One region of the Streptomyces sp. enrichment culture genome, then DNA from elsewhere that is predicted to be linked to it. Evidence: riboswitches for the same ligand, from Rfam matches in the RefSeq annotation. Region 1 holds a riboswitch; each other region holds the start of a gene.
The links. Region 1 has a riboswitch for cyclic di-AMP ahead of ACSU6L_RS09550 (M23 family metallopeptidase). Riboswitches for the same ligand answer to the same signal wherever they lie in the genome.
Positions count from the first base shown of each region.

Region 2: linked by a shared signal. The riboswitch ahead of ACSU6L_RS15580 (transglycosylase SLT domain-containing protein) and the one ahead of ACSU6L_RS09550 (M23 family metallopeptidase) in region 1 are both predicted to bind cyclic di-AMP.
Region 3: linked by a shared signal. The riboswitch ahead of ACSU6L_RS22055 (transglycosylase family protein) and the one ahead of ACSU6L_RS09550 (M23 family metallopeptidase) in region 1 are both predicted to bind cyclic di-AMP.
Region 4: linked by a shared signal. The riboswitch ahead of ACSU6L_RS05315 (peptidoglycan DD-metalloendopeptidase family protein) and the one ahead of ACSU6L_RS09550 (M23 family metallopeptidase) in region 1 are both predicted to bind cyclic di-AMP.

Region 1 covers NZ_OZ186847.1:2,245,792-2,253,345, reverse strand. Annotated here, with positions in the region: gene ACSU6L_RS09565 (DNA gyrase/topoisomerase IV subunit A) at 1-2,012, opposite strand, end outside; gene ACSU6L_RS09560 (M16 family metallopeptidase) at 2,284-3,678, shown strand; gene ACSU6L_RS09555 (M16 family metallopeptidase) at 3,675-5,063, shown strand; cyclic di-AMP (ydaO/yuaA leader) riboswitch at 5,267-5,432, shown strand; gene ACSU6L_RS09550 (M23 family metallopeptidase) at 5,446-6,210, shown strand; gene ACSU6L_RS09545 (GntR family transcriptional regulator) at 6,403-7,098, shown strand; gene ACSU6L_RS09540 (HPr family phosphocarrier protein) at 7,278-7,554, opposite strand, start outside.
Region 2 covers NZ_OZ186847.1:3,644,933-3,652,486, forward strand. Annotated here, with positions in the region: gene ACSU6L_RS15570 (polyprenyl synthetase family protein) at 162-1,172, opposite strand; gene ACSU6L_RS15575 (CocE/NonD family hydrolase) at 1,419-3,413, shown strand; cyclic di-AMP (ydaO/yuaA leader) riboswitch at 3,695-3,866, shown strand; gene ACSU6L_RS15580 (transglycosylase SLT domain-containing protein) at 3,870-4,364, shown strand; gene ACSU6L_RS15585 (HAD family hydrolase) at 4,328-5,206, opposite strand; gene ACSU6L_RS15590 (hypothetical protein) at 5,287-5,799, shown strand; gene fahA (fumarylacetoacetase) at 5,936-7,156, shown strand; gene ACSU6L_RS15600 (M56 family metallopeptidase) at 7,326-7,554, shown strand, end outside.
Region 3 covers NZ_OZ186847.1:5,006,933-5,014,486, forward strand. Annotated here, with positions in the region: gene ACSU6L_RS22040 (nucleoside triphosphate pyrophosphohydrolase) at 1-378, shown strand, start outside; gene ACSU6L_RS22045 (cytochrome P450 family protein) at 375-1,676, shown strand; gene ACSU6L_RS22050 (transglycosylase family protein) at 1,923-2,966, shown strand; cyclic di-AMP (ydaO/yuaA leader) riboswitch at 3,149-3,327, shown strand; gene ACSU6L_RS22055 (transglycosylase family protein) at 3,332-4,030, shown strand; gene eno (phosphopyruvate hydratase) at 4,267-5,556, shown strand; gene ACSU6L_RS22065 (FtsB family cell division protein) at 5,693-6,178, shown strand; gene ACSU6L_RS22070 (DUF501 domain-containing protein) at 6,200-6,745, shown strand; gene ACSU6L_RS22075 (Ppx/GppA phosphatase family protein) at 6,742-7,554, shown strand, end outside.
Region 4 covers NZ_OZ186847.1:1,233,643-1,241,196, forward strand. Annotated here, with positions in the region: gene ACSU6L_RS05295 (Glu/Leu/Phe/Val dehydrogenase dimerization domain-containing protein) at 52-1,230, shown strand; gene ACSU6L_RS05300 (TetR family transcriptional regulator C-terminal domain-containing protein) at 1,275-1,874, shown strand; gene ACSU6L_RS05305 (SGNH/GDSL hydrolase family protein) at 1,953-2,738, opposite strand; partial or broken gene ACSU6L_RS05310 (DUF6250 domain-containing protein) at 2,850-3,582, opposite strand; gene ACSU6L_RS05315 (peptidoglycan DD-metalloendopeptidase family protein) at 3,829-4,794, opposite strand; cyclic di-AMP (ydaO/yuaA leader) riboswitch at 4,799-4,956, opposite strand; gene ACSU6L_RS05320 (tyrosine-protein phosphatase) at 5,435-6,232, shown strand; gene ACSU6L_RS05325 (DUF6126 family protein) at 6,277-6,396, opposite strand; gene ACSU6L_RS05330 (helix-turn-helix domain-containing protein) at 6,393-7,025, opposite strand; gene ACSU6L_RS05335 (aspartate aminotransferase family protein) at 7,124-7,554, opposite strand, start outside.

The sequences.
Region 1 (7,554 bases):
AGGTCCTCCTCGCCGGTGCGCAGCTCCACCGCGCCGACGATCCGGTCACCCTCCTTGAGGGTGATCACCTCCAGCTCCTCCTTGTTCGCCGGGTAGTCCGGCACCACCCGCTTGACCACGCCCTGCTCCGTGCCCAGCGCCAGACCGGGGGAGGACTCGTCGAGGGTGGTCAGGCAGACGACCGTCTCGTCGTCCTCCAGGGTGACGAACTCCGCCAGCGGCGCGCCGCCCGAGAGGGTGGGCGCCGCCGCCGTCTCCGGCAGCTGGGGCAGGTCGACGACGTTGATCCGCAGCAGCCGCCCGGCCGACGTCACCGCGCCGACCTCGCCACGGGCCGTGGCCGGCACCGCCGAGACGATCACGTCGTGCTTGGCGCGATTGCCGTCGGCGTCCTCCGCGAACGGCTCGGCGTTGGCCGTACGCGCCAGCAGACCCGTCGAGGACAGCAGCACCCGGCACGGGTCGTCCGCCACCTGCAGCGGCACGGCGGCGGCCGGGGCGCCCGCGGACTCCAGCAGGACCGTACGCCGCTCGGTGCCGAACTTCTTGGCCACCGCGGCCAGTTCGGAGGAGACCAGCTTGCGCAGCTCCGCGTCGGACTCCAGGATCCGGGTCAGCTCCTCGATCTCGGTGTTGAGCCGGTCCTTCTCCGCCTCCAGCTCGATCCGGTCGTACTTGGTGAGCCGGCGCAGCGGCGTGTCGAGGATGTACTGGGTCTGCACCTCGCTCAGCGAGAAGCGCTCCATCAGGCGCGCCTTGGCCTGCGCGGAGTTCTCGCTGGAGCGGATCAGCCGGATGACCTCGTCGATGTCCACCAGGGCCGTCAGCAGGCCCTCGACCAGGTGCAGGCGGTCGCGCCGCTTGCCGCGGCGGAACTCGGAGCGGCGGCGGACGACCTCGAAGCGGTGGTCGAGGTAGACCTCCAGCAGCTCCTTGAGGCCCAGCGTCAGCGGCTGGCCGTCCACCAGCGCCACGTTGTTGATGCCGAAGGACTCCTCCATCGGGGTCAGCTTGTACAGCTGCTCCAGGACGGCCTCCGGCACGAAGCCGTTCTTGATCTCGATGACCAGGCGCAGCCCGTGCTCACGGTCGGTGAGGTCCTTGACGTCGGCGATGCCCTGGAGCTTCTTCGAGCCGACCAGGTCCTTGATCTTGGCGATCACCTTCTCCGGGCCGACCGTGAAGGGCAGCTCGGTGACGACCAGGCCCTTGCGGCGGGCCGTGACGGTCTCCACGGACACCGTCGCGCGCATCTTGAACGTGCCGCGGCCCGTCTCGTAGGCGTCGCGGATGCCCGACAGGCCGACGATCCGGCCGCCGGTGGGCAGGTCGGGGCCCGGGACGTGCCTCATCAGCGCGTCGAGATCGGCGTTCGGGTACCGGATGAGGTGGCGGGCGGCGGCGATGACCTCGCCGAGGTTGTGCGGCGGCATGTTGGTGGCCATGCCGACCGCGATGCCGGAGGCGCCGTTCACCAGGAGGTTCGGGAACGCGGCGGGCAGGGCGACCGGCTCCTGCTCCTGGCCGTCGTAGTTCGGGCCGAAGTCGACCGTGTCCTCTTCGATGGACTCGGTCATCAGGCCCGTGGCCGCGGCCATCCGGCACTCGGTGTACCGCATGGCCGCCGGCGGGTCGTCGTTGCCCAGGGAGCCGAAGTTGCCGTGGCCGTCCACCAGGGGCACGCGCATCGAGAAGGGCTGGGCCATGCGCACCAGCGCGTCGTAGATCGACGCGTCACCGTGCGGGTGCAGCTTGCCCATGACCTCGCCGACCACGCGGGCGCACTTCACATAGCCGCGTTCCGGGCGCAGGCCCATCTCGTTCATCTGGTAGACGATGCGGCGGTGCACCGGCTTGAGACCGTCGCGTGCGTCCGGCAGGGCTCGGGAGTAGATGACCGAGTACGCGTACTCGAGGAAGGAGCCCTGCATCTCGTCGACGACGTCGATGTCGAGGATCTTCTCCTCGTACGAGTCGTCGGGCGGCGGGGTCTTCGTGCTGCGGCGGGCCATCGCTGCCTGGCTCCTTGCTGAAGCGTGGTGAACGGGATCTGACGCGGACCATTGTGGACCGCGGCACTGACAACGCGGAGCGGGACCCGGCGCAGTCCGCCCGGCCCCCCTGCTGCCCCGCAGGCTACGCCCTCGCGCCGGGTTACCCCCCTCTCGCTCTCGGCGTACGCGGTCCGGGAACTTCGCAGACGGTCCGCACGCTTGCATACAGTGGCAGGACGGCAGGAAACCAGCGGTCTCACCCACCGCATCCGCGATCGAAGGGACGTACATGCCCATGGGTCACACGGCCACAGCCGAGGCAGGCTCCGGCGGCCTGACAGCGACCGAGCACCGCCTGGCCAACGGTCTGCGCGTGGTGCTCTCCGAGGACCACCTGACCCCGGTCGCGGCGGTGTGCCTCTGGTACGACGTCGGCTCACGCCACGAGGTCAAGGGCCGTACCGGCCTGGCTCACCTTTTCGAGCACCTGATGTTCCAGGGCTCCGGCCAGGTGAAGGGCAACGGCCACTTCGAACTGGTGCAGGGCGCGGGGGGCTCGCTCAACGGCACCACCAGCTTCGAGCGCACCAACTACTTCGAGACCATGCCCGCCCACCAGCTGGAGCTCGCCCTCTGGCTGGAGGCCGACCGCATGGGATCCCTGCTGACCGCCCTCGACGACGAGTCGATGGAGAACCAGCGGGACGTCGTCAAGAACGAGCGCCGCCAGCGCTACGACAACGTGCCCTACGGCACCGCCTTCGAGAAGCTCACCGCCCTCGCCTACCCGGAGGGCCACCCGTACCACCACACGCCGATCGGCTCGATGGCCGACCTGGACGCGGCGACGCTGGAGGACGCCCGCGCGTTCTTCCGCACCTACTACGCGCCGAACAACGCGGTGCTCTCGGTGGTCGGCGACATCGACCCGAAGCAGACCCTCGCGTGGATCGAGAAGTACTTCGGCTCCATCCCCTCGCACGACGGCAAGCCCGCCCCGCGCGACGGCTCGCTGCCCGAGGTCATCGGCGAGCAGCTGCGCGAGGTCGTCGAGGAGGAGGTCCCGGCGCGCGCCCTGATGGCCGCCTACCGCCTTCCGCACGACGGCACGCGCGCGTGCGACGCCGCCGACCTTGCGCTCACCGTCCTGGGCGGCGGCGAGTCCTCCCGCCTGTACAACCGGCTCGTGCGCCGGGACCGCACGGCCGTCGCGGCCGGCTTCGGCCTGCTGCGCCTCGCCGGGGCGCCCTCGCTGGGCTGGCTGGACGTGAAGACCTCCGGCGACGTCGAGGTGCCGGTCATCGAGGCCGCCATCGACGAGGAGCTGGCCCGGTTCGCCGAGGAGGGCCCCACCGCCGAGGAGATGGAGCGCGCCCAGGCCCAGTTGGAGCGCGAGTGGCTGGACCGGCTCGGCACGGTCGCCGGCCGCGCCGACGAACTGTGCCGGTTCGCCGTGCTGTTCGGCGACCCGCAGCTCGCCCTCACCGCCGTCCAGCGGGTGCTGGAGGTGACGCCGGAGGAGGTCCAGGAGGTCGCCAAGGCCCGCCTGCGCCCCGACAACCGCGCGGTGCTCGTCTACGAGCCGCTCAGCCCCGAGCAGCCCGAGGACGTGGAGGGCACCGAGGACCCGGAATCCGCGGCGACCGTGGAAGCCGCCGACGACAACGAGGAGGCGGCCAAGTGACCGAGCTCGCCACGATGGACTTCCACCCGCAGCCGCAGCCGGGCGACGCCAAGCCGTGGGCGTTCCCGGCCCCCACGCGCGGGACGCTCGACAACGGCCTGACGGTGCTGCGCTGCCACCGCCCCGGCCAGCAGGTCGTCGCCGTCGAGGTGCTCCTGGCGGCGCCGCTGGACGCCGAGCCCACCGGCCTGGACGGCGTCGCCACGATCATGGCGCGCGCCTTCTCCGAGGGCACCGACAAGCACTCCGCCGAGGAGTACGCCGCCGAGCTGGAGCGCTGCGGCGCCACCCTCGACGCGCACGCCGACCACCCCGGCGTCCGGCTCAGCCTGGAGGTCCCGGCCTCCCGCCTGGAGAAGGCCCTCGGGCTGCTCGCCGACGCGCTGCGGGCGCCCGCGTTCGCCGACAGCGAGGTCGAGCGGCTGGTCCGCAACCGGCTGGACGAGATCCCGCACGAGCTGGCCAACCCGTCCCGGCGCGCCGCGAAGGAACTGTCCAAGGAGCTGTTCCCGGCGGCCTCGCGCATGTCGCGCCCGCGCCAGGGCACCGAGGAGACGGTCGCGAAGATCGACTCGGCGGCCGTCCGCGCCTTCTACGAGCGGCACGTCCGCCCGGCCACGGCCACCGCCGTGGTGGTCGGCGACCTCACCGGCATCGACCTGGACGCCCTGCTCGGCGACACCCTCGGCTCCTGGACCGGCTCCTCGGCCGAGCCGCGGCCGGTGCCGCCGGTGACCGCCGACGACACCGGCCGCGTCGTCATCGTGGACCGCCCCGGCGCGGTCCAGACCCAGCTGCTCATCGGCCGGGTCGGCGCCGACCGGCACGACCGCGTGTGGCCCGCCCAGGTGCTCGGCACGTACTGTCTGGGCGGCACCCTCACCTCCCGCCTTGACCGCGTCCTGCGCGAGGAGAAGGGCTACACCTACGGCGTGCGGGCGTTCGGGCAGGTCCTGCGGTCCGCCCCGGACGGCACGGGCGCGTCGATGCTCGCCATCAGCGGCTCCGTCGACACCCCGAACACCGGCCCCGCCCTTCACGACCTGTGGACGGTGCTGCGCACCCTCGCCGCGGAGGGCCTGACCGACGCCGAGCGGGACGTGGCCGTGCAGAACCTGGTCGGCGTGGCGCCGCTCAAGTACGAGACGGCGGCGGCCGTGGCGAGCACGCTGGCCGACCAGGTCGAGCAGTACCTGCCCGACGACTACCAGGCGGCGCTCTACCAGCAGCTGGCCGCGACCGGCACGGTCGAGGCGACCGCGGCGGTCGTGAACGCCTTCCCGGTGGACCGTCTGGTGACCGTCCTCGTCGGTGACGCGGCGCAGATCAAGGAGCCCGTGGAGGCTCTGGGCATCGGCGAAGTCACCGTGGTGGCGGCCGAGTAGACGACCGCGCGGGCACACGCACGCGCAGTGGCCCTGGTGACCGAAGCGTCACCAGGGCCCCTTGATGTCCGAATTGAGGCGGAGGTTGCCTGTCTGCCCTGTGGGATGCGCTACAAAATCCCGCGTTGGTTTGGGATTTGAAAGCCGTCCGTCTTAGCGTCGTGCGGGCTGTTCGTCAGGCAGTGCGCCGCATCCGCGGCACCGGACAGTCATCGCCGAGTCCCCGTACGGCGCGAGCCAGGGGAGCCGGGGACCCACCTGTGCAGTCCCTGGGGTGAATCGGACGCCCGCGCCTGAGCGAGGGTGGCCGTAGGAGACCTTCCTGCTCCGAACCCGTCAGCTAACCCGGTAGGCGAGAAGGAAGGAAAGGACCAGCCACTTCATGGCGTTGACCCGCGCCACCGGGAAGCATCGTCGTCCCAGCCGGATGCAGCGCACCACCGCCCGCGCGGCGGGTGTCGCGGCGCTCACCACCACTGGCGTCATCGGCACCCTGGCGGGCCCGGCGCTCGCCGCCGAAAGCCCCGCCGAGCAGACCGGCGTACTCCCGGTCCTCACCCTCGGCGACGAGGTCGCCGAGCAGATCGACGCCCAGGCCGCCGCGCAGCAGCAGGCCGCCGAGCTGGCCGCCGCCGAGCAGAAGGCCGAGGCGGCCGCTCTGAAGCGGGCGGAGGCGGAGGCCGTGCGGGCCCGCGAGGCCGAGGAGCGCGCCGCCCGGGAGGCCGAGCGCAAGCGCCTCAACACGTTCGTGGCGCCCATCAGCGGCTCCTACGTCTCCACCGGCTACCAGGCCGGCAGTTCCCTGTGGTCCTCCGGCAGCCACACCGGTGTCGACTTCCACGCCGCGAGCGGCACCTCAGTCCACGCGGTCGGCTCCGGAACGGTCGTCGAGGCCGGCTGGGGCGGGGCGTACGGCAACCAGGTGGTCATCCGGATGCACGACGGCACGTACACCCAGTACGGCCACCTGTCCTCCATCGGCGTCGCCGTCGGGCAGACCGTGACCCCCGGCCAGCAGATCGGCCTGTCGGGCGCCACCGGCAACGTCACCGGCCCGCATCTGCACTTCGAGGCCCGCACCGGCGCGGAGTACGGCTCGGACATCGACCCGGTCGCCTACCTGCGCGCGCACGGCGTGAACGTCTGACGCCGTCCCTCGCCCTCCTCCCTCCCCGAAGCCCCGGCGTCCAGCCGGGGCTTTCGGCGTTTCGGGCGCCCCGATGTCCAAAAAATATCCATGATTTCCGGCCCGCCATCGGAAATTGCGGCTCATTGCAATAGAGTCACTGGCCGGACGTCAATCGTCGGCGTTTCACGGGGATTAAGGCGGAGGTCGGTCATGCGTATTCCGGCGCATTCGGTGTGCTCGGCGATCCGGGACGACATCGTCGCGGGTGTCTACGAGCGCGGCAGCCGGCTCACCGAGGAACTGCTCGCCCGCCGCTACGGCGTCTCGCGCGTCCCGGTCCGGGAGGCGCTGCGCACGCTGGAGGCGGAGGGCTTCGTGGTGACCCGGCGGCACGCGGGCGCGTGCGTGGCCGAGCCCACCGAGCAGGAGGCCGCCGACCTGCTGGAGATGCGCCTGCTGCTGGAGCCGCTGGGCGCCTCCCGCGCGGCGCAGCGGCGCACCGAGGCGCATCTGAAGGTGCTGCGCGGTCTGGTCCGGCTGGGCCAGGAGCGGGCCCGCCGGGGCAACAGCGACGACCTGCGCTCCCTGGGCGGCTGGTTCCACGAGACGCTCGCCCAGGCCTCCGCCAGCCCGGCCCTGACGTCGATGCTGAGCCAGCTGCGGCACAAGATCGCCTGGATGTACGCGGTGGAGGCGCCGGTCAGCCCGGTGGAGGCCTGGGCTGAGCACGGGGCGATCGTCGACGCCGTGGCCCGCGGCGACAGCGAGCGCGCACGGGCGATCACCGCCGTGCACGCCGAGCGCTCGACCGGCACGCACCGGCTGCGGTTCGGCCCCGGAGGGGAGCGCGCGGACCGTGTGAGGAATTCGCAACATGCCGTAAACATGTCGGGCCTGCGGCATTAACACGAGAGCCGTATACAAAGAGCAGTTATTCGGCGGGCGGACTGTTTTCCGTGCCCTTTTTCGGCACGCCGTAATTGATCGTGCGTGCGGCGTCCGCATGCCCGGAATTCCCCGGCGGAAAAGCGAAACCGCGCCGCCCGGAAAGGGCGACGCGGCTTCGGGTGACCGGCGCGCGAGCGTCAAACGGTCTCGGGAAGCTCCTCGAGACCCTCGGAGACCAGCTTGGCCAGGCGGTCGAGAGCGATGTCCGCGCCCTCGGCGTCGGAGGCGAGGACGATCTCCTCGCCGCCCTGGGCGCCCAGGCCGAGGACGGCCAGCATGGAGGCCGCGTTGACGGGGTTGCCGTCAGCCTTGGCGATCGTCACCGGGACGCCTGCGGCCGTGGCGGCTCGGACGAAGATGGAGGCGGGGCGGGCGTGGAGGCCCTCGGCCCAGCCGACGTTGACGCGGCGCTCA
Region 2 (7,554 bases), 1.4 Mb from region 1:
CTTCCCATCTGACCAAAGGCGAGAACGGTTTTCGTCAGACCGCGGGCTCAACTCGACGTACTGCTCCGGTATGACACCCCGGGCCGATGCCTCCCCCGACCCGTAGGGGTGAGGGGGCCTCAACTGGGCGCCGGTGCACGGCTCTCGGGGACGGTCCGGGGTCAGCCGGCCCGGTGGACCACCGCGTCGCACAGCTCCACTAGCGCCCGCTTCGCGTAGCAGTCCGGCAGCGGGGCGAGGGCGGCCCGCGCCTCCTCGGCGTACCGCACGGTGTCGCGGCGGGCCTGCTCCAGCGCCGGGTGGGCGCGCAGCGCGGCCAGCGCCTCGGCGTGCCGCGCGTCGTCGCTGAGGTCGGACTCCAGCAGCTCGCACAGGGCGATGTCCTCGGCCCGTCCGCCGCGCGCCGCCTGCTCCCGCAGCCGCAGCACGGGCAGGGTGGCGATGCCCTCGCGCAGGTCGGTGCCGGGGGTCTTGCCGGACTCGTGGGAGTCGGAGGCGATGTCCAGCACGTCGTCGGCGAGCTGGAAGGCGACGCCGAGGCGCTCCCCGTACTGGGTGAGGACGCTCACGACCGCCTCGTCGGCCCCGGACATCATCGCGCCGAAGCGGCAGGACACCGCGACCAGCGAGCCGGTCTTGCCGCCGAGCACGTCGAGGTAGTGGTCGACGGGGTCGCGGCCGTCCTGCGGTCCGGCGGTCTCCAGGATCTGCCCGGTGACCAGCCGCTCGAACGCCTCGGCCTGCACCCGCACCGCCTCCGGTCCGAGGTCGGCGAGGATGTGCGAGGCGCGGGCGAAGAGGAAGTCGCCGGTGAGGACCGCGACGGAGTTGCCCCAGCGGGTGTTGGCGCTGGCCACCCCGCGCCGGACGGCCGCCTCGTCCATCACGTCGTCGTGGTACAGCGTCGCCAGGTGGGTGAGCTCCACCACTACGGCGGAGGGCACGACTCCGGGCGCGTAGGGGTCGCCGAACTGGGCGGCGAGCATCACGAGCAGCGGCCGGAACCGCTTCCCGCCGGCCCGCACCAGGTGCTGCGCGGCCTGCGTGATGAAGGGGACCTCGCTCTTGGTGGCCTCGAGCAACCCTTCCTCGACAGCCGCCAATCCGGCCTGGACATCGGCTTCCAGAGCCTGGTCCCGCACGCTCAGCCCGAACGGCCCGACGACGGTCACGAGGGGTCTCCTGTCTGCTGGTGTCTACCGGCGCTTACGCGGTTTGTCGATACGTCGCTGCCTTCACTCAAGTCAGCGTATCCGGTCACGTTTCGATCACCGATGCCGCCCACGGTTACAGCACGGGCGGTATCGGATCACGACCGGTATGTTTTTGATCAGCTCATAAGAAGGGATATTTACGGAACCGCACCCCAGCGGCCCTCCGGAGGTACCCCGACCGCCCCACCGAGGCCCCCGATGAGCATCCGCATCCGCACGTCCTTCCCCCACGAGACGACCCACGACGACACCCGGATCCCGCTGCCGGACGGGACCTCTCTCCACGCGCGCGTGTGGCGCCCCCTGACGGACGAGCCCGTGCCCGCCCTCCTCGAGTACCTGCCGGACCGGCTGACCGACTGGACCGCGCCGCGCGACGCCCAGCGCCACCCCTGGTACGCGGGCCACGGCTACGCCTCCGTCCGGGTCGACGCCCGCGGGCACGGGAACAGCGAGGGGCTGCCCGCCGACGCGCACCCGGCGCGGGCGGCGGCCGACGGCGTCGAGGTGGTGCACTGGCTGGCGGCCCAGCCCTGGTGCGACGGCAAGGTCGGCATGTTCGGCATCTCCTGGGGTGGCTCCGACTCCCTCCGGATCGCGGCCCTCGCGCCCGAGCCGCTCAAGGCGGTCGTCACGGTCTGCGCCACGGACGACCGATATGACAACGACGTGCACTACCTGGGAGGTTCCGTCCTCGCGGCGGAGATGCACGCCCGGTCGGCGACGATGCTCGCCTTCACCGCCCGCCCGCCCGACCCGCGGTACGCCGGCGAGGCCTGGCGTGAACTGTGGCTGAGCCGCCTGGAGCAGGTCGAACCCTTTCTGCACACCTGGCTGGCCCACCAGACCCGGGACGCGTACTGGCGCGCCGACGGCGTCCGCGAGGACTACGGGGCGATCCGGGCCGCCGTCCTCGCGGTGGGCGGCTGGCACGACCCGTACCGCGACACCGTGCTCCGCCTGGTCGAACATCTCCCCGCCGATCGCGTCCGGGGCCTGATCGGCCCCTGGTCCCACCAGTACCCCGACCGCGGGCTGCCACCCGGCCCGGCGATCGGCTTCCTCCAGGAGACCCTGCGCTGGTGGGACCACTGGCTGAAGGGCGCCGACACCGGCGTCCTCACGGATCCCCTGCTGCGCGCGTACGTCACCGACTCGCACCGCCCGGCCACGACGTACCCCGCGCTGCCCGGCCGCTGGGTCGGCGAGCCCTCCTGGCCCTCACCGAACGTGACACCGATCACCTACGCACTCCAGGGCGCCCCCGCGCTCGTACGGTCCCCCCTGCACACCGGCCTCGACGCCGGCCGGTTCCTCCCCCGCGGCGGCGACACCGACCTGCCGCCCGACCAGCGGGAGGAGGACGCGCGGTCGGCCTGCTTCGAGTTCGCGGTGCCCGAGGAGACCTGGGTGCTGGGGCGGCCCCGGGTGCGGCTGCGCCTGACCTGCGAGGTGCCGCGCGGGCAGGTGATCGCCCGGTTGTGCGACGTGGCGCCGGACGGCGCGTCGACACTGGTCACCCGGGGTGTGCTGAACCTGTCGGCGCGCCGGGGCCCGGACCGCGCGGTCCCGTGGGAGCCGGGGGCGACGGAGGACGTGACGTTCGAGCTGGCCGGCATCGGCCACGCCTTCGCGCCCGGCCACCGCATCCGGCTCGCCGTCTCCTCCGTGTACTGGCCGTGGGTCTGGCCGCAGCCGGAGTCGGCGGCCGGTTTCACCCTGGAGCCGGCCGGCAGCACGCTGGAGCTGCCGGTCCGGGCGCGGGAGGCCGCGGGGGCGATCGGGTTCGAGGAGCCGGAGCAGGCCGCGCCGCTCGGCGTCAGCGTTCCCGCCACGCTGGACGAGCCCCGCCCCGAGCGGCTGGTGGTGCGGGACGTGGCCGGGGGCGAGTGGCGGCTGGAGGCCGGGCCCCGGTACGGCGGCACGCGCATGTATCCCGACGGACTGGAGTGCACCGAGGAGGCGCGGGAGACGTACACGGTCCGCGACGACGATCCGCTCTCCCCCCGCGCCCGCGCGGACTGGTCGATCCGGCTGCACCGGCCGGACATGGCCTGGGACACGACGGTCCGCACCCGCTCGGAGATCGACTGCGACGCGAATACCTTTATGTCCATCAATGAGGTGATTTGCACCGAGGGCGACGAGGTCGTGTTCCACCGGACTTGGGAGAAGCGGATCCCACGAACCGCCGGGTGACGGCGACTTGAGCACAACTGGCCTTATTGCCCGATTTGCCATTCTTGTGCACGCACGTGACTTGACTCACGAGGACGTTTACGCGGCCCTTTCGCGGTTTTCCCCCGAAAACCCATCCCCCATTGGCAGTTGACTCTTGGCAGTCGCAAAGGATCAAGTACCCCAAACGGACTGATCATGGCCAACGGGCACGATATGTGATTCCGCCACTTGTTCCGGACATGTGCTCTCGCATAACTTCCCGGTCCGTCGGGCGGAACGCCGAATCCTGCCGCCGCCCGCACATCGATCCGCCAACTCACTCGCAAGGCAGGAGCGGGGGACCCAGGTAAGTCGCCGGGCCGGGCATCGCCCCGGTACGGCTTGGGGTGAAATCGTGTGCCGTGGCACACGGCCGGGCACCTCCCAGCCCGAACCCGACAGCTCACCTCGCAGGCGCCGGAGAGGAAATTCGCCATGCCTGCAAACGGTCTGCCCGCAAAGAGCCAGCCGGCCAAGGGCCGCCGTGCCCGTCTCGCCCGCACCCTCGCCGTCGCCGGCACCGGTGCCGCCGTGCTCGCCATGCCGCTGATCGGCGCGACGACCGCCTCCGCGGCCACCCCGGCCGCGACGACCGCCGTGACGGCGTACCCCAACAACCTCGACGGCTGGATCCGCGAGGCCATGACGATCATGGCCCAGCACGGCATCCCGGGCAGCTACGACGGCATCTACCGCAACATCATGCGCGAGTCCTCCGGCAACCCGCTGGCCATCAACAACTGGGACTCGAACGCCGCCAAGGGCACCCCGTCCAAGGGCCTGCTCCAGGTCATCGACCCGACCTTCGCCGCGTACCACGTGCCCGGCACCGCCTACGACCCGTACGACCCGGTCGCGAACATCGTGGCGGCCTGCAACTACGCGGCCGACCGCTACGGCTCCATCGACAACGTCTTCGGCGCGTACTGAGGCTGAGGCCGCACGGCGGGACTGAAGAGACGTTCGAGGACGACGGCGATGCCGTCGTCCTCGTTCGACGTGGTGACCTCGTCGGCCACCGCCTTCAGTTCGGGATGGGCGTTGGCCATGGCGACGCCGTGCGCCGCCCAGTCGAACATGGGGATGTCGTTCGGCATGTCGCCGAAGGCGAGGGTGTCCCTGGCGCACAGCCCCAGATGCTCGGCCGCCAGCGCCAGCCCGGTCGCCTTGGTGATGCCGCACGGCTGCAGCTCGACCGTCCCCGGCCCCGACATGGTGACGGTCGCGAGCGAGCCGATCACCGAGCGGGCGACCGCCGCCAACTCGTCGTCGGACAGCGTCGGGTGGCGCAGCAGCACCTTGCTGATCGGCTCGCCCCACAGGGCCTCACGGCGCCCGACCCGCACCGCGGGCAGCGTGGGGTGCGGCATCCGGTAGCCGGGCTCGATCAGCGTCAGGCCGTCGGTCCCGTCCTGGTCGACCGCCGCGTACACCTGCCCCACCTCGGCCTCGATCTTGCCGAGCGCGTGCTCCGCCAGTTCCCGGTCGAGGGTCACCGACCACAACAGCCGGTCGGCGCCCACGTCGTAGAGCTGCGCACCCTGCCCGCACACCGCCAGCCCCGTGCCGCCCAGGTCCTCCAGCAGCGGACGCACCCGGGGCGCCGGGCGGCCGGTCACCACCAGATGCCGGGCCCCGGCCGCGGTCACCCGTGCGAGCGCGGCGCGCGACCGGTCGGAGACCGTGTCGTCGCCGCGCAGCAAGGTGCCGTCGAGGTCGGTGGCGATGAGCGAGTACGTGGTGCGCGCGGCATATGCGGTGGGAGGGGCCATGATCAGAGAATACGGACACCGGGCCCGCCCCGCTCACCTCTCAACTCCCTTGCCCGTCCTGGTTGTCAGTGGTCGATGCGATGCTTGGACTCACGCACTGGCGGACCGGGGGCGAGGGTTGTGACGGACCGGCGGGACACATTCGCGGAACATCTGGCGCGAACCGTGAGGACCCCGGCGAGGCCCGCTGGAACTACGCCTGCTGGCTGCTCGACGGCTTAGAGACGCTGGGGAGCGTCCCCGAGGACCCGGTGGGCTCGGCGCTCCACCAGGAGCAGGCGCGGGCGGCCGGACTGTGGTTCGAGGTCCCGGACGAGGAGGGGGCCGGGGACGGCGGCTTCGACGATGACGATGACGAGGTCGACGCGAAGTCCGATCTGAAACTCCGGTCGCACTTCTACGACACGTGCGTCGGCCTCGCCCGAACGCTGCACGCCGAAGGTCATATCGAGCGGATCCTCGGCCGGCCGCTGCCCGTCGTCGTGTTCGACATGGCCTGTCCGGGCTGGGAGGTGGAGGCGACCGAGGCCGCCAACCCGCCCGGACTGACAGGGGAGTTCCTGGCCTGGCAGCGGGCCCAGGTGGAGACCTGACCGGAAGCCCGAGTTGAGACCCAGGTGGTGACATGCGGACATTCCGGACTCTTTAAGCACTGCCCAAACCGGGATCACCGCCGTAACGTGTGGCGCGACCGCATGGACCGCACGTACGAAAGTGAGGCAGTACCCCATGCCCCCCTTCGATGTCCCCGAGGGCGACCCCTTCGGTCCGCACAACCTTCCGTACGGCGTGTTCTCACCCGCCGGTTCCGAGGAGCGGACCGTCGGCGTGCGGCTCGGCGACCACGTCCTCGACGCCGGCGCGGCGGCCCGGGTGCTCGGCTCCCCGTACGCCTCCCTGCTCGCGCAGCCGACGCTGAACCCGCTGCTGGCGGCCGGACGCACCGCCTGGTCGGACGTACGGCGCGCGCTCACGGCCTGGGTGACGGTGCCCTCCCACCGCGAGACCGTCGCCCCGCTGATGCACCCGCTGTCGTCGGTGACCCTGCATCTGCCCTTCGAGGTCGCCGACTACGTCGACTTCTACGCCTCCGAGAACCACGCCCGCAACGTCGGCCGGATGTTCCGCCCGGACGCCCCCGACTCGCTCACCCCCAACTGGAAGCACCTGCCGATCGGCTACCACGGCCGCTCCGGCACGGTCGTGGTCTCCGGCACGGACGTGGTCCGCCCGGCGGGCCAGCGCAAGACGCCCGCCGACCCCGCGCCGGTCTTCGGGCCGTCCGTCCGCCTGGACATCGAGGCGGAGGTCGGCTTCGTGGTCGGCACGCCGTCACCGATGGGCAGCCCGGTCCCGCTGGGCGCCTTCCGGGAGCACGTCTTCGGGCTGTGTCTGCTCAACGACTGGTCGGCGCGGGACATCCAGGCCTGGGAGTACGTCCCCCTCGGGCCGTTCCTCGGCAAGTCGTTCGCCACCTCGGTGTCGGCGTGGATCACCCCGCTGGACGCGCTGGAGGACGCCCGGGTGGCGCCGCCGGAGCGCACCCACGAGCTGCTGCCCTACCTCGACGACGCGGACGACGAGCCCGGCGGCTACGACCTGCGGATCTCCGTCTCCGTCAACGGCCACGTCGTCTCCGAGCCGCCCTTCTCCACCATGTACTGGACCGCCGCCCAGCAGCTCGCCCACATGACCGTGAACGGCGCCTCGCTGCGCACCGGCGACCTCTACGGCTCCGGCACGGTCAGCGGCCCCGAGCCCGCCCAGCGCGGCTCCCTGCTGGAGCTGACCTGGAACGGCCGCGACCCGCTCGACCTCCCCGACGGCAAGCGCACGTTCCTGGAGGACGGCGACACGGTGACCCTGACGGCCTGGGCCCCAGGCCCCGGCGGGGCGCGGGTGGGGCTGGGCGAGGTGACGGGAACGATCGTGTCCCGCCCCGCGGAGTGAACCTCCCCGCTTCGTACCGCTGTTCAACCGCTGACGCACACCGCCCGACGCCGTCATACTGGCGTCGGGCGGTTGCGCGTGACACGGACGTGGGATGCCGGCGGCGCGCCCTTCGCCCGCACAGCACGACCCGAAGCCGCCCTCTCACTCCAGATCCGGAGCCTGTGGCATGACCGTCTGCCTGCTCCTGCTGAGCGTCCTCGCTCTGACGGCCGCCGTGCCCGTCCCCCGCGCGCTGACCCGTGCCGCATGGCCCGAACGGGAGCCGGTGGTGGGGCTGTGGGTGTGGCAGTGCCTGGTCGCCACCGTCCTGCTGTGCTGTCTCACCGCCCTGACCCTGGGCGCGGCGGCGGTCTTCCAGACCGTCCGCGACCATGTCTTCGCGCCCGCCCCGCCGG
Region 3 (7,554 bases), 2.8 Mb from region 1:
GACGTGGCCGGCGGCATCGTCGCCAAGCTGATCCACCGGCACCCGCACGTCTTCGGGGACGCGCAGGCCGCCACGCCGGAGGAGGTCAAGGAGCACTGGCTGCGCACCAAGGCCCAGGAGAAGCAGCGGGCCTCCGTGACCGAGGGCATCCCCCTGCACCAGCCCGGCCTCGCCCTCGCCGCGAAGCTGGCGTCCCGCGCCCGGACGGCGGGACTGGACGTCCCCCTGCCGGCCACCGAGGGCATCGGCTACGAACTCCTCGCCATGGCGGCGCGAGCCGAGGCCGAGGGCACCGACCCGGAGGCGGCCCTGCGCGCGGCGGCCCGCGCGTACCGGGACGCGATCAGGGCCTACGAGGCAGGGGAGCCGACGACGTGACCGGCCGGCCCCACCCCGCGACGCCCGCTCCGGCGCCCGCTCCCGCGTCTCCTCCCGCGCCGGAACTCTTCACCTGGGAGTTCGCCACCGACCCCTACCCCGCCTACGCCTGGCTCCGCGAGCACGCCCCCGTGCACCGGACCCGGCTGCCCAGCGGGGTGGAGGCCTGGCTGGTCACCCGGTACGCCGACGCCAGGCAGGCGCTGGCCGACCAGCGGCTGTCGAAGAACCCGGCGCATCACGACGAACCCGCGCACGCCAAGGGCAAGACAGGCATCCCGGGGGAGCGCAAGGCGGAGCTGATGACGCATCTGCTCAACATCGACCCGCCGGACCACACCCGGCTGCGCCGACTCGTCTCCAAGGCGTTCACACCCCGGCGTGTGGCCGAGTTCGCGCCGCGCGTGCGGGAGCTGACCGATCGTCTCATCGACGGCTTCGCCCGCGAGGGCTCCGCCGACCTCATCCACGAGTTCGCCTTCCCGCTGCCCATCTACGCCATCTGCGACATGCTGGGCGTGCCGCGCGAGGACCAGGACGACTTCCGGGACTGGGCGGGCATGATGATCCGCCACGGTGGCGGCCCGCGCGGCGGGGTCGCGCGTTCGGTGAAGAAGATGCGCGGCTATCTCGCCGACCTCATCCACCGCAAGCGGGCGGCGCTGCCCGCCGAGCCCGCGCCCGGCGAGGACCTGATCTCCGCTCTCATCCGGGCCTCCGACCACGGCGAGCACCTGACCGAGAACGAGGCCGCGGCGATGGCGTTCATCCTGCTGTTCGCCGGTTTCGAGACCACGGTCAACCTGATCGGCAACGGCACCTACGCCCTGCTCACCCACCCCGAGCAGCGCTCCCGCCTCCAGCAGTCCCTCGCGGCGGGCGACCACGCCCTGCTGGAGACCGGCGTGGAGGAACTCCTGCGCTACGACGGCCCCGTGGAGCTGGCCACCTGGCGCTTCGCGACCCGGCCGCTCACCATCGGCGGACAGGACATCGCCCCCGGCGACCCGGTCCTCGTCGTCCTCGCCGCCGCCGACCGCGACCCGGCCCGGTTCACCGACCCCGACACGCTCGATCTCGCCCGCCGCGACAACCAGCACCTCGGGTACGGCCACGGCATCCACTACTGCCTGGGCGCCCCGCTCGCCCGGCTGGAGGGCCAGACCGCGCTCGCCACCCTCCTCACCCGCCTCCCGGACCTCCGCCTCGCCGCGGACCCCGCGGACCTGCGCTGGCGCGGCGGCCTCATCATGCGCGGACTGCGCACGCTGCCGGTGGAGTTCACGCCGGAGGCCTGACAGCCGACCCCGTTTGGCCGGTGCCGCCCGACTTGTGACGGCCGGACGGCAACTCCGTGCACCTCATGTCACGGCTACTTCGCGTGCCCGTCACAAACATGACACTCCTTCGCCTCTGTGATCTACACGTGATCTACGCGGCATTAACTTGTGACAAGTGATCGTCTGCCTATACGTTCACCCATCAGCACGGCGCCGAGTACCACCCCGTCGTGCCGTCACTGCTGTCTCGGGAAAGGTCCCCGCATGCTCTCCGGGAACGGTCGTCACCGTCGCCCCCGCCAGGCTCCGGCTCTCATCGTCGCGGCCGGAGTGACCGGGTCCGCGATCGCCATTCCGCTGCTCGGCGCCACCGGCGCGAGCGCCGCCAGCGGTACGACGTGGGACAGGGTCGCGGAGTGCGAGAGCGGTGGCTCCTGGAGCGCGAACAACGGCAACGGCTACTACGGCGGTCTTCAGATCTCCCAGGACGACTGGCTGAAGTACGGCGGCTCGGACTACGCGGAGAGCCCCGACATGGCGAGCCGTTCGCAGCAGATAGCCGTGGCCGAGAGAATCCTCGCCGACCAGGGAGTCGGCGCCTGGCTCACCTGCGGACTGCTCGCCGGCCTGGACGGCGACTCCGGCGCGCCGGGCGTGGACACGGGCCTGGCCGCCGACGCGGCGTCGGGCGCGACGGCCACCCCGGACGACGAGGACTCCTCGGACAGCCGCGAGTCCGGCTTGTCCGACTCGTCGGAATCTACGGAATCATCCACTTCGGCGGATTCCGGTGAAAAGGGCGGAAAGGGCGGAAAGGGCAAGGGGTCTGAAAGCTCCGAAAGCTCTGAGTATTCCGGATCTGCCACGAATGGCCCGTCGTCTGACGCTTCGTCGTCCCCGGCGGACGGTTCCTCCGAGAGGGACGGTGAGGGTGCCGGCGACTCCCCTGCGGCCACCGCCAAGAGGGACGACTCGGACAACTCCGGACAGGCCGACTCCTCTTCGGAGTTCTCCACCGGCACCGGCCGCCACCGCGGTGAGAGCGCCGACGAGGACGCCGCCGACGCCCGTACGACCGAGCCCTCCGGCCGTCACGCCTCCCGTGACGCCGCGGCGGCGCGTGATGCGGCCGACGGCTCCTACACCGTCCGCTCCGGCGACAGCCTCTCGGGCATCGCGGACTCCCTTGAGCTGCAAGGCGGATGGACCGCGCTCTACGCCGAGAACAAGAAGACCGTCGGCGCCGACCCCAACCTCATCATCCCCGGTCAGACCCTTGAGGTAGGGGTCGAACCGGGCGAAAAGTAGCCGGAGTTCGCGTCACACTTCGGGGCTAATGTCCGTTATGAATGCGGTGAGAGATAGGTCTCAGAAGCCCTGATCCTCTTTGAAATCCGGCGGATCGCCTGCCTACGGTCGGGATCGCTCGCCATCGCGAGCCCCGGCTGCCGCAACGCCGAATCCTGCCAGCGGCCGTACGGGAACAGTCGTCGCGTCAAGCGCCGCAGGCAGGAGCGGGGGACCCAAGGTAAGTGCCGGGTCCGGCAGTTGAGGAGACTCGACGCCGGAACCGGCTAGGGGTGGAGCCGCAGCTCGCGAGAGCCGCGGCCGGGCAACTCAACCGGCCCGAACCCGACAGCTCACCTCGCAGGCGTCGGTGAGGGGATCGATCCATGCTGTTTTCCGGCAAGGGCAAGCACCGTCGTCCGTCCAAGGCCACCCGCGCCATCGCCGTCGCCGGTGTGGCCGGCGTCGCCGTCGCCGCACCGCTGATGGCGGCCGGCTCCGCCTCCGCCGCCACCGCGTCCGAGTGGGACGCCGTCGCCCAGTGCGAGTCCGGTGGCAACTGGTCCATCAACACCGGCAACGGCTACTACGGCGGTCTGCAGTTCTCCGCCTCCACCTGGGCCGCGTACGGCGGCACCCAGTACGCCGCCACCGCCGACCAGGCCAGCAAGGACCAGCAGATCGCCATCGCCGAGAAGGTCCTCGCGGGCCAGGGCAAGGGCGCCTGGCCGCACTGCGGCGTCAACCTGTCCAGCACCCCGTACGGCGGTGGCGCCGCCGCCTCGAACGACAGCGGCAGCGGCACCGCCGCCCGCGAGACCGAGGAGCAGAGCGCCTCCCGCTCCGCCGAGCGCCCGGCCGCCTCGCAGCAGACCGAGAAGGCCGAGAAGACCGTCACCACCCCGACCGGCAAGAAGGTCGAGAAGGGCGACGGCGAGTACAAGGTCGTCAAGGGCGACACCCTCAGCACGATCGCCGAGGAGCACGGCGTCGAGGGCGGCTGGCAGAGGCTGTTCGAGCTGAACAAGGACATCGTCGACGACGCCGACGTCATCTACCCGGGCCAGCAGCTGCACCTCAAGTAAGAGGGGCCCTTCAGACTCCCCGCCCCGGTGCGTGTTCCCCCGTACGCGCCGGGGCGGGGTTCTCTTTCATGGTCGTTTTTTCGAAACGGTCTTTGTTCCGTTCGGAAACAATTTACTCTCGGTTCCGTCCACGGGGTGGGCGGTCGGCTGGCCGATCGCGCCGAGCCGGATAGGCTCGTCTCGCAGAGCCACACCCGCGGCCTGCCAACCGCGTCACATCCATGAAGGAGATGCTCGTGCCGTCCATCGACGTCGTCGTAGCCCGGGAAATCCTCGACTCCCGAGGCACCCCCACGGTCGAGGTCGAGGTCGGCCTCGACGACGGCAGCACGGGTCGTGCCGCCGTCCCGTCCGGCGCCTCCACCGGCGCCTTCGAGGCCATCGAGCTCCGCGACGGCGACTCGAACCGCTACCTCGGCAAGGGTGTCGAGAAGGCCGTCCTGGCCGTCATCGAGCAGATCGGCCCGGAGCTCGTCGGCTACGACGCCACCGAGCAGCGCCTGATCGACCAGGCCATGTTCGACCTGGACGCCACCGACAACAAGGGCTCCCTCGGCGCCAACGCCATCCTCGGCGTCTCGCTCGCCGTCGCCCACGCCGCCTCCGAGGCCAGCGACCTCCCGCTCTTCCGCTACCTGGGCGGCCCGAACGCGCACCTGCTGCCGGTGCCGATGATGAACATCCTGAACGGCGGCTCGCACGCCGACTCCAACGTGGACATCCAGGAGTTCATGATCGCCCCGATCGGCGCGGAGTCCTTCTCCGAGGCGCTGCGCTGGGGTGCCGAGGTCTACCACACCCTCAAGAAGGTCCTGAAGGGCAAGGGCCTGGCCACCGGCCTCGGCGACGAGGGCGGCTTCGCCCCGAACCTCGGCTCCAACCGCGAGGCCCTCGACCTCATCCTCGAGGCCATCAAGGAGGCCGGCTACACCCCCGGCGAGCAGATCGCCCTCGCCCTCGACGTGGCCGCGTCCGAGTTCTACAAGGACGGCGTCTACACCTTCGAGGGCAAGGAGCGCTCGGCGGCCGAGATGACCGAGTACTACGCCGAGCTGGTCGACGCGTACCCGCTGGTCTCCATCGAGGACCCGCTGTTCGAGGACGACTGGGAGGGCTGGAAGACCATCACCGCCAAGCTCGGTGACAAGGTCCAGCTCGTCGGCGACGACCTGTTCGTCACCAACCCGGAGCGCCTGGCCCGCGGTATCGAGGAGGGCGCGGCCAACGCCCTGCTGGTGAAGGTGAACCAGATCGGCTCGCTCACCGAGACCCTGGACGCCGTCGAGCTGGCCCAGCGCAACGGCTTCAAGTGCATGATGTCCCACCGCTCCGGCGAGACCGAGGACGTCACCATCGCCGACCTGGCCGTCGCCACCAACTGCGGCCAGATCAAGACGGGCGCCCCGGCCCGCTCCGAGCGCGTCGCCAAGTACAACCAGCTGCTGCGCATCGAGGAGATCCTCGACGACGCCGCGGTGTACGCCGGCCGCAGCGCGTTCCCGCGGTTTCGCTCTGCGAACCAGTAAGCCCCGCAAGGGCTGAGGCACGCGCCTGTAGGAAGCGTCGTACGTACGTCCCCGTACTCGGTCCCGTACCGTGTGCGGGGACGTACGCACGTACACGCGCCGGTGAAGACGCGCAAGCGAACGGGGAGGCGGGACGATGGCCGTGAAGGACCGGGACCGGTTCTCCACCGCGACCAGGATCAGACTGCTGGGCGAGCAGACCGCCGCCCGGGTCTACCGCTCGCAGACCCGGCGCCAGGCCCGCCGCTCCCGGCTGACCGGCCGGGCCGCCCTGCTCGCGCTGGTGGTCTGCTCGCTGGTCGTGGCGCTGGCCTACCCGATAAGGCAGTACGTCGCCCAGCGCGCCGAGATCGCCGATCTGCAGCGGGAGCAGCAGCAGGCCCGGGAGCGCGTCGAACAGCTGCGCGACCAGAAGGCGCGGTGGCAGGACGACGCGTACGCCGAGCAGCAGATCCGGCAGCGGCTGCACTATGTGATGCCCGGGGAGACCGGGTACGTGGTGATCGACCCGGACGCGGTCAAGCAGTCGCGCGCCGACACGGGTGCGGCCGACCGCCCCTGGTACTCGAACGTCTGGGACGGCGTCGACAAGGCCGACGCCGCCGACGTCCCGGACAGTTGACACGGACACAGAAAGACAGGCATGGAAACGCCCCCGCCGCCCACCCCGCGCACCGAGCCCACCGACGCGGACGTCGAGGCCTTCAAGCAGCAGCTCGGCCGTCCGCCGCGCGGGCTGCGCGCGATCGCGCACCGCTGCCCCTGCGGGCAGCCGGACGTCGTGGAGACGGCCCCGCGGCTGCCCGACGGCACGCCCTTCCCGACGCTGTACTACCTGACGTGCCCCAAGGCCAACTCGGCCATCGGCACGCTGGAGGCCGACGGCGTGATGAAGGAGATGACGGCCCGGCTGGAGAGCGATCCGGAGCTGGCCGCCGCCTACCGCGCCGCGCACGAGGACTACGTCCGGCGCCGGGACGAGATCGAGGAGCTGAAGGGCTTCCCCAGCGCCGGCGGCATGCCGGACCGGGTCAAGTGCCTGCACGTCCTGGTCGCGCACTCGCTGGCCGCCGGGCCCGGTGTGAACCCGCTGGGCGACGAGGCCCTCGCGATGCTGCCGGAGTGGTGGCGCAAGGGTGCCTGCGTGACCCTGCCGGGGACGTCCGACACCGAGGAGGCCGCGCAGTGACCCGGGTCGCCGCCATCGACTGCGGTACGAACTCCATCCGCCTGCTGGTCGCCGACTGCGACCCGGACACCGGCGAACTCGTCGAACTGGACCGCCGTATGACGATCGTGCGGCTCGGCCAGGGCGTCGACCGCACCGGACGGCTGGCACCCGAGGCGCTGGAGCGGACCTTCGCGGCCTGCCGCGAGTACGCCGAGGTCATCAAGGAGTACGGCGCCGAGCGGCTGCGTTTCGTGGCCACCTCGGCCTCCCGGGACGCCGAGAACCGGGACGACTTCGTACGCGGGGTGCTGGACATCCTGGGGGTCGAGCCCGAGGTGATCAGCGGCGACCAGGAGGCGGAGTTCTCCTTCACGGGAGCCACGAAGGAGCTGGGCGGCCGCACCGACCTCACCACCCCCTACCTCGTCGTGGACATCGGCGGCGGCTCCACCGAGTTCGTCGTCGGCGACGGGCGGGTGCGGGCCGCTCGCTCGGTGGACGTCGGCTGCGTCCGGATGACCGAGCGGCACCTGGTGCACGAGGGCGCGGTCACGGACCCGCCCACCGGGGAGCAGATCGCGGCGATGCGGGCCGACATCGAGGCCGCGCTCGACCTGGCCGAGGAGACGGTGCCGCTGCGCGAGGCGCACACCCTGGTCGGCCTGGCCGGCTCGGTGACGACGGTGTCGGCGATCGCGCAGGAGCTGCCGGAGTACGACTCGCAGGCCATCCACCACTCCCGGATCTCCCACGACAAGGTCCGGGAGATCACCGAGTGGCTGCTGCACTCCACGCACGCCGAGCGCGCGGCCGTGCCGTCGATGCAC
Region 4 (7,554 bases), 1.0 Mb from region 1:
GAGACCGTCCCGATACTGACTCACCGTTCAGTAAGATCCGAGGAGTCCCGCATGACCGGCCCGCTGCTGTCGCTCACCTGGACCGACCACGTCACCGGCCGCCACGGCTATCTCGTCGTCGACCGGCTGGTGCGCGGGGTCTCCAGCGGCGGCCTGCGGATGCGCGCCGGCTGCACGCTGGACGAGGTCGCCGGGCTGGCCCGCGGGATGACCATGAAGGAGGCCCTGCACTACGACCCGCGCAGCCGGTACGTCCCCCTCGGCGGCGCCAAGGGCGGCATCGACTGCGATCCGCGCGACCCTGCGGCGTACGGGCTGCTGGTGCGCTACCTGCGGGCCGTGCGGCCGTACGTCGAGTGCTTCTGGACCACCGGTGAGGACCTCGGACTGACGCAGGACCTGGTGGACCGGGCCGCCGCCGAGGCGGGCCTCGTCTCCTCCGTCCAGGCCGTCTACCCCCTGCTCGACGACGAGAGCGCCGCGCGAAGGAGGCTCGCGGACGCGTTCGCCGTCGAGGTGGACGGCATCGGGCTCGACGCGCTGGTGGGCGGCTGCGGGGTCGCCGAGTCGGTGCTGACCGCCCTGGACCGGGCCGGGGTGCCGTACGCGGGCACGCGGGTCGCCGTCCAGGGGTTCGGCACCATGGGCGGCGCCACCGCCCGCTTCCTCGCCCGCGCGGGACTCACCGTCGTGGCCGTCGCCGACGTCGAGGGCACCATCGCCGACCCGGCGGGCCTCGACGTCGAGGCGCTGCTCGCCGCGCGGGACGCGTTCGGCACCGTGGACCGCTCCGCGCTGCGGCCCGGCGACCGCAAACTGCCCTGCGAGGCCTGGCTGTCCGCCGACGCGGAGGTACTGGTCCCGGCGGCCGTCTCGTACGCGGTCGACTCCGGGAACCAGCACCGGATCACCGCCCGCTGGATCGCCGAGGCCGCGAACATGCCCGTCGTGCCGGAGGCGGAGGAAACGCTGACCTCGCGGGGCGTGACCGTGCTGCCCGACGTCGTCGTCAACTCCGGGACGAACGCCTGGTGGTGGTGGACCCTCTTCGGCGACATCGGGGCGGACGCGGACGAGGCGCTGGCCCACACCCGCCGCGCGATGCGCACCCTGACCGACCGGATGCTGGCGCGCGCGGAGGCCGACGCGACAACCCCGCGGGCCGCCGCGCACGCCCTCGCCGAGGAGCGGCTGCCGGTGATCGCCGAGCGCTTCGGCTGGTACCGGTGACGGACGGCCGGTGAACCGCCCGCCGCGCCCATTAGGGTGACGCCGTGGCAAGAGTGCGGTTGAGCGTGGCGGAGCGGCGTGAGGAGTTGCTGCGCGCCGCGGTGGCGCAGATCGAGGCGCGGGGCGTGACGGCGGTCCGCATCGCCGACGTGGCCTCGGTCCTCGGGGTGAGCAACGCGCTGGTGCTCTATCACTTCTCGACGAAGGAGAAGCTGGTCGCGGCCGCGTTCGCGTACGCCGCCGAGGACGATCTCGCGCGTCTGCGCGGACTGCTCGGCCGCCGGACCACGGCGCTGCGCCGGCTCCGCGCGGCCGTGCGTTGGTACGCGCCCACCGGTCAGGCCAAGGGCTGGCGGCTGTGGATCGAGGGCTGGTCGGCCGCGCTGCGCGAGCCCGCCCTGCGGGAGGTCACCCGCGACCTCGACCGGCAGTGGAAGGCCGCCCTGACCGAGGTGATCGCCGAGGGGGTCACGGCGGGCGAGTTCGAGTGCCCTGACCCCGCCGGCACCGCCCTGCGCCTCACCGCCCTGCTCGACGGACTCGCCGTACAGCTCACCTCGTACGGCGGCACCGTCTCGCGCGCGCGGGCCCAGCAGTGGGTGGACGAGGCACTGGCCCGGGAGTTGGGGCTGCCGCAGGAGTAGGGCGGGCCGCACGGGCACCCTCGGGCGCCCGTGCCCGGCGATTCGGCGCCCGGCGGCCCCGCCGCAGCACCCCGGCGCTCAAGCCACCGCCGCGATCCGCATCTTGATGTCGTCCGGCGACAGGGTGCCCTTGGCGGTGATGTGGTCGCCGGAGGACTCCCCGCGCAGGCGACGGCCGATCCACGGCACCAGGTACTCGCGCGCCCAGTGCACGTCGTCCCGCCGGACCTCCAGGGTGCCGCGGGGCGGCAGCGGCGGCCACGGCTGCTCCGGGTCGGCGGGGACGGGCAGGCCCAGCGCCTGGCCCGCGCGCAGCGCCACCCGGGTGTGACCCTCGGGTGAGAGGTGGAGCCGGTCGTCGTCCCAGGCCCGGCGGTCCTGGACGGACCTCAGGGACCACAGGTCGAGCACGGGGCAGCCGTAGCGGTCGGCCACGGCCCGGACGTGCCCGTTGTACGTCGCGATCTTGCCGCGCAGATGCTTCAGCAGCGGCACGCGCCGGGTGTCGAACCCGGTGGTGACCAGTACGGTGCCCGCGGCGGCGGCCAGCGCGGCGACCGCCCGCTCGAACCGCTCGGCGACCTCGTCGGGGTCGGTGCCGGGCCGGATGATGTCGTTGCCGCCGGCGCAGAAGGAGACCAGGTCCGGCGCGAGTTCGACGGCCTGCGGCACCTGGTCTGCCACGATCTGGTCGAGCAGCTTTCCGCGCACGGCGAGGTTGGTGTACCGGAAGTCGCCCTCGGGCCGCCGGTCCGCGAGCAGGACCGCGAGCCGGTCGGCCCAGCCCACGAACGCCCCGTCGGGGCCGGGATCGCCGACGCCCTCGGTGAAGCTGTCCCCCACCGCCACGTACGACCCGATCACTGATCTGCTGTCATTCTTCGAATCGTCTGCCACGTCGGACCATGATTCACCTTTGAATGTGACCTACGCGACCGTAAGCAGGGGTTGACGGGCGGTGAGATAAGCCACTCTTCAAGGATTGGTCAACTGAGGAATAAGGCGCCACACGCGGAAGTCGCTGATCCGGAAACGGCTCCACACCGTACGGAAGGCGAAGTGCCCCTCGGTGTACGGCTCCGGGTCGGTGTGGTCGAAGACGAGCCGCCCGTTGTTCCACCACTGGACGGCCTGCCCGGCGGAGACGATCCGCACCCGGTTCGGCGCGCCGGGCACCAGCAGCGGCTCGGTGCAGTCGTGGATCAGCGGACGCACCCCGGCCTCGCCGACGTACCGGCGCAGCCTGGTCGTGGTGTTGCCGTTGGCCCCGTAGCCGACGTAGTACGTCCGGAGGTGGTCGTACTCGGCGAGCGCGCCACCGCGCGGGGTGGCGAACAGGTCGTGCGGGGACCGGACGTCGGTGGCGTTCCAGAAGTTGTTGAGGTCCGACACCCGGTCGTTGGGACCGCCGGCGGCGACGGGGGTGGCGGTGTACTCGATGACGTACGCGCCTTGGAGCCGCTGCCTGAACCACACCGTCCGCCCCGCTGGGCACGTCGATGTCCAGCACCCCGCGCGAGGCGGTGACGGCGCCTCCGTCCTGGAGTTCGGTGACCCACTGCCGCAGGCCGTGGCGGAAGTCGTCGCGGGCGATCAGGCGTCGGCGCGGGTGGCGGGGCGCGGCCTGCGCGGACCCGGCGGGGGCGCCCGCGACGGTGAGGGCGGCACCGGCCGCCAGAACTCCGAAAGCTCTGCGGGTGGTGGGCACGGGGAAGCGCTCCTTCGCATGGGAAGCACTGGGCAAGTGCACTTAGAAGGCGCTTGCCGCCTGTCGTGGATCACCGTGTCTTCCCGGCCTCGCCCTGTCGAGACCCTGGGCCCCGCCGCCACACGGCCGCCACGAACCGGCCACGAACCCGCGGGACGGCAACACCGAAGGCCGGACCCGGGGATCGGGGTCCGGCCTTCGGTGGCTCGTGGCGCCGGGGTCAGGAACCGGCGTGGGCGGGTGGCGTCAGAGCGCGACACCCTTCGAGCGGAGGTAGGACACCGGGTCGATGTCCGAGCCGTAGTTCGGCGTGGTGCGGATCTCGAAGTGCAGGTGCGGGCCGGTCGAGTTGCCGGTCGAACCCGACAGACCGACCTGCTGGCCCGCGGTCACGGACTGCCCGGCCGACACGGAGAGGGAGGACAGGTGGGCGTACTGGGCGTAGTAGCCGTCGGCGAGCTTGATGACGACCTGGTTGCCGTACGCGCCGGCCCAGCCGGCGGAGACGACGGTGCCCGAGCCGACGGCCTTGAGGGAGGTGCCGGTCGGGACGACGAAGTCGACACCGGTGTGGTAGCCGCTGGACCACATGCTGCCCGCCACCTTGTAGGCGGTGCCGACACCCGCACCGGACGCCGGGGCGACGTAACCGGCGGCGGCGGGGGCGGCCTGGGCCGCCTGCGTGGTGGTGGTGGTGGGCGCGTTCGAGGACGGCGACTCGGCCGGCTGCGACGCCTCGGCCGGCTGCGACGCCTCGGCCGGCTGCGAAGACTGGGTGGACCGCGACGGCTTGGCGGCCTCTGAGGGCGAGGACTCGGCGGAGCCGGCCGTGGCCTTGCCGCCGATCGAGAGCTTCAGGCCGGGATGGATCAGCGAGGGGTCCTCGCCGACGGCCGCGCGGTTGTCGGCGTAGAGCTTCTTCCAGCCGCCCTCGACGTTCTGGTCCTCGGCGATCTTCGACAGATAGTCGCCGGACTTCACGGTGTAGGTGCGCGGAGCGGAGTTCTTCTCGGCGGCCTTCGTCCCGGCCGTCTGCTGGACCGAGGCGACCGACTGGACGGCCTTTTCGGAAACCGACTGCGGGGTGGCCGCGTGAGCGCCGGCGGCCCCCATCAGGGGGAGGGCGAGCGCGGCGCCGCCGGTTCCGGCGACGGCGATGGAACGGGTGAAACGAAGGGTCTTCGGACGGCGGTGCTTACCCTTGGCAGGCATGGCGAATTCCTCTCCGGCGCCTGCGAGGTGAGCTGTCGGGTGCGGACTGGAGATGCCCGGCCACGCCGAGGCGTGGCTGTACCCCGAGCCGTTCCGGGAACCGGAACAGGCGGTCGTACCTGTGGGTCCCCCGCTCCTGCCGTGGACGGGTGAGTTTGCGCGGGCACCGAGCAGCGGCAGGATTCGGCGTTCCGCTCGGATCGGTGTGGAACGTAAGCGAGCAAGACGCACCAGGACAAGCGAAAGGTTGCCCGCGCGCGCTTTTCGATCTTTTCGGACACTGAATTCCCGGTCACCCTCCGTCGATTACCGGGCAGCCCGTTTATCCAAAAGCCCTTGAAAAACGCATGAATTACGTGGACATGACGGGCGACCCACCGTCACGGATATGACGCTCCTCACGTGACACCTCTCCAGAACCCTTTACTCCAGAGCGAGTTACGACGAAGGTTCCAATTCGGACAGTTCACCTATATGCGACGGAGTCGGAGAACTGCGGCATTCGCACCTGTGGACAACGCCTCCCCTGGTCGGGTATCCCGCCTGTGGACGACTTCATTGCCTCAGGAATCCATGTCGTATGGTCGGACGCGTGCCCGTAGGCGAACAGCGCGGACGGGTCCGACTGGGAGGAGCCCACGTGACGCAGCAGGTCCCGTCGACCGAGCCCGAACTGGCCGGAGTGCGCAACTTCCGTGACGTGGGCGGTCTGCCAACCGTCGACGGACGCCGGGTGCGGCACGGCGTGCTCTACCGCAGCGGCCACCTCGCGCACGCGACCGCCGAGGACGCGGTCTTCCTGTCCTCCCTGGGCCTGCACACGATCTTCGACTTCCGCAACGCGGCGGACCAGAAGCTGGAGGGCCCGGACGTCGAACTGCCGGGCGTGCGCAACGTGAACCTGCCGCTGTCTGACCCGGCCGACGGCGCCGAGTTCTGGAAGATGGTGCGCGACGGCGACCTGGACCAGCTGCGGGAGCTGCTGGCCGACGGCAAGGCGGCCGGCCGGATGATCGCCTCGTACCGCGTGATCATCAAGCAGCGCACCGCCGAGCACTCCCGGGTCCTGCACGCGCTCGCCGAGGACAGCGTGCCCGCGCTGATGCACTGTGCGGCGGGCAAGGACCGCGCGGGGCTGTCGATCGCCGTGACGCTGCTCGCGCTGGGCGTCGAGCGCGAGGCGATCATCGCCGACTACCTGGAGTCCAACGCCAAGCATCGGCGCTACAAGGTGCACCGCAGCAGCAGCTCCGCCGCGGCCTACTCCCCCGAGGTCATGGAGCTGCTCAGCCCGCTCTTCGACGCCCGCGCGGAGTACCTGTCGGCGGCCTTCGACACCATCGAGGAGACCTGGGGCGGTGTCGACCCCTACCTGGAACAGGGACTGAAGGTCACCCCGGCGGTCCGGGAGCGGCTGCGGGAGCGGCTGCTCGACTGAGGCCGGTCACGGCCGCGCGGCTGTTCCGTCGGCCGCTTCGCCGGCTACTTCGACCCGACGGCGAACAGCAGATAGAGGAAAGCGGCGAAGGCGTGCCCCGCCACCACGTAGATGAACAGCCGCACCCAGATCTGGCGCTCGTTCTTCTTCTGGACTCCGCTCATGGCGTCTCTCCGGTGACATGGGTGGTGGGGCCGAGGCACAGCGCGGCCGTCGGGCTCTGCAACAGGGTGTGGACGAAGAGCAGGTCGATCCCGTCCGGGTCCTCCGCGGCGATGCGGTGCGGGGTCAGCGAGTCGAAGTGCGCGCTGTCGCCCGGTCCGAGGCGGTGGACGGTGTCGCCGAGGCGCAGCCGCAGCCGCCCCTTGAGGACGTACAGCCACTCCTCGCCGGGGTGCACCCGCACGATGTCGCCCTGGGAGCCGTGCGGCACGTGCACGCGCAGCGCCTGCATGCCGCGTCCGGGCGCGCCGGCCTGCCAGTAGGTCCAGCCGCCCGCCGCGGTCGGTTCCATGTCGGCGGCGCGCACCACGGCGTCCCGGCCGGCGACCGTCTCGCCGAGCAGTTCCGAGACCGTCGTACCGTAGACCCGGGCGAGGGCGAGCAGCATCGGCAGCGACGGCTGGCGCTGCCCGGTCTCGAGACGGGACAGATGGGCCGGCGACAGCCCGGCCTCGCGGGCCGCCGCCTCCAGCGTCAGGGAGGCCCGGCGGCGCAGGGCGCGCAGCTGCGGGGCCATGGTCGACAGGTCACCGGCGGGCTCGGGGCCCGGCCCGGCGGCGGAGGAGCTCATGTCTCCATTGAGCCCGACTCTTGCCTGTGAGGCAATTTTCTTGCCCCACAGGCAAAAGGGCCGGGAACCTCGCCCCGTCCCCTGTCCCCTGCCCCCGGCTACCGGTTGGCCACCGCCTGTTTCATCAGTGTCTTCCCGAAGTCCCACACCAGCCCGCCGCCGCTGTGCGCGTCGTCCATCACGGCGGTGAAGGCGTCCATGAACTGGTCCACCTCCCGCTCCCCGATGACGAGCGGCGGAATCAGCTTGATCACTTCCAGGTGGTCGCCGGAGACCTGGGTGAGGATCCGGTGCCGCTGGAGCAGCGGCACCACCACCATCTGCGCGAACAGGCCCTTGCGGGCCGCCTGCAGCATGGTCCAGTGGCCGCGCAGCTTCAGCGAGCGGGGCCGGCCGAACTCGATGCCGATCATCAGGCCCCGGCCGCGTACGTCGGCGAGCAGCTCGTACTTGTCGATCAGGGCGGTGAGCCGGGCCTTGAGCAGCTCTCCGGTGCGGCGGACACCGGCGACGATCTGCTCGTTCTCCA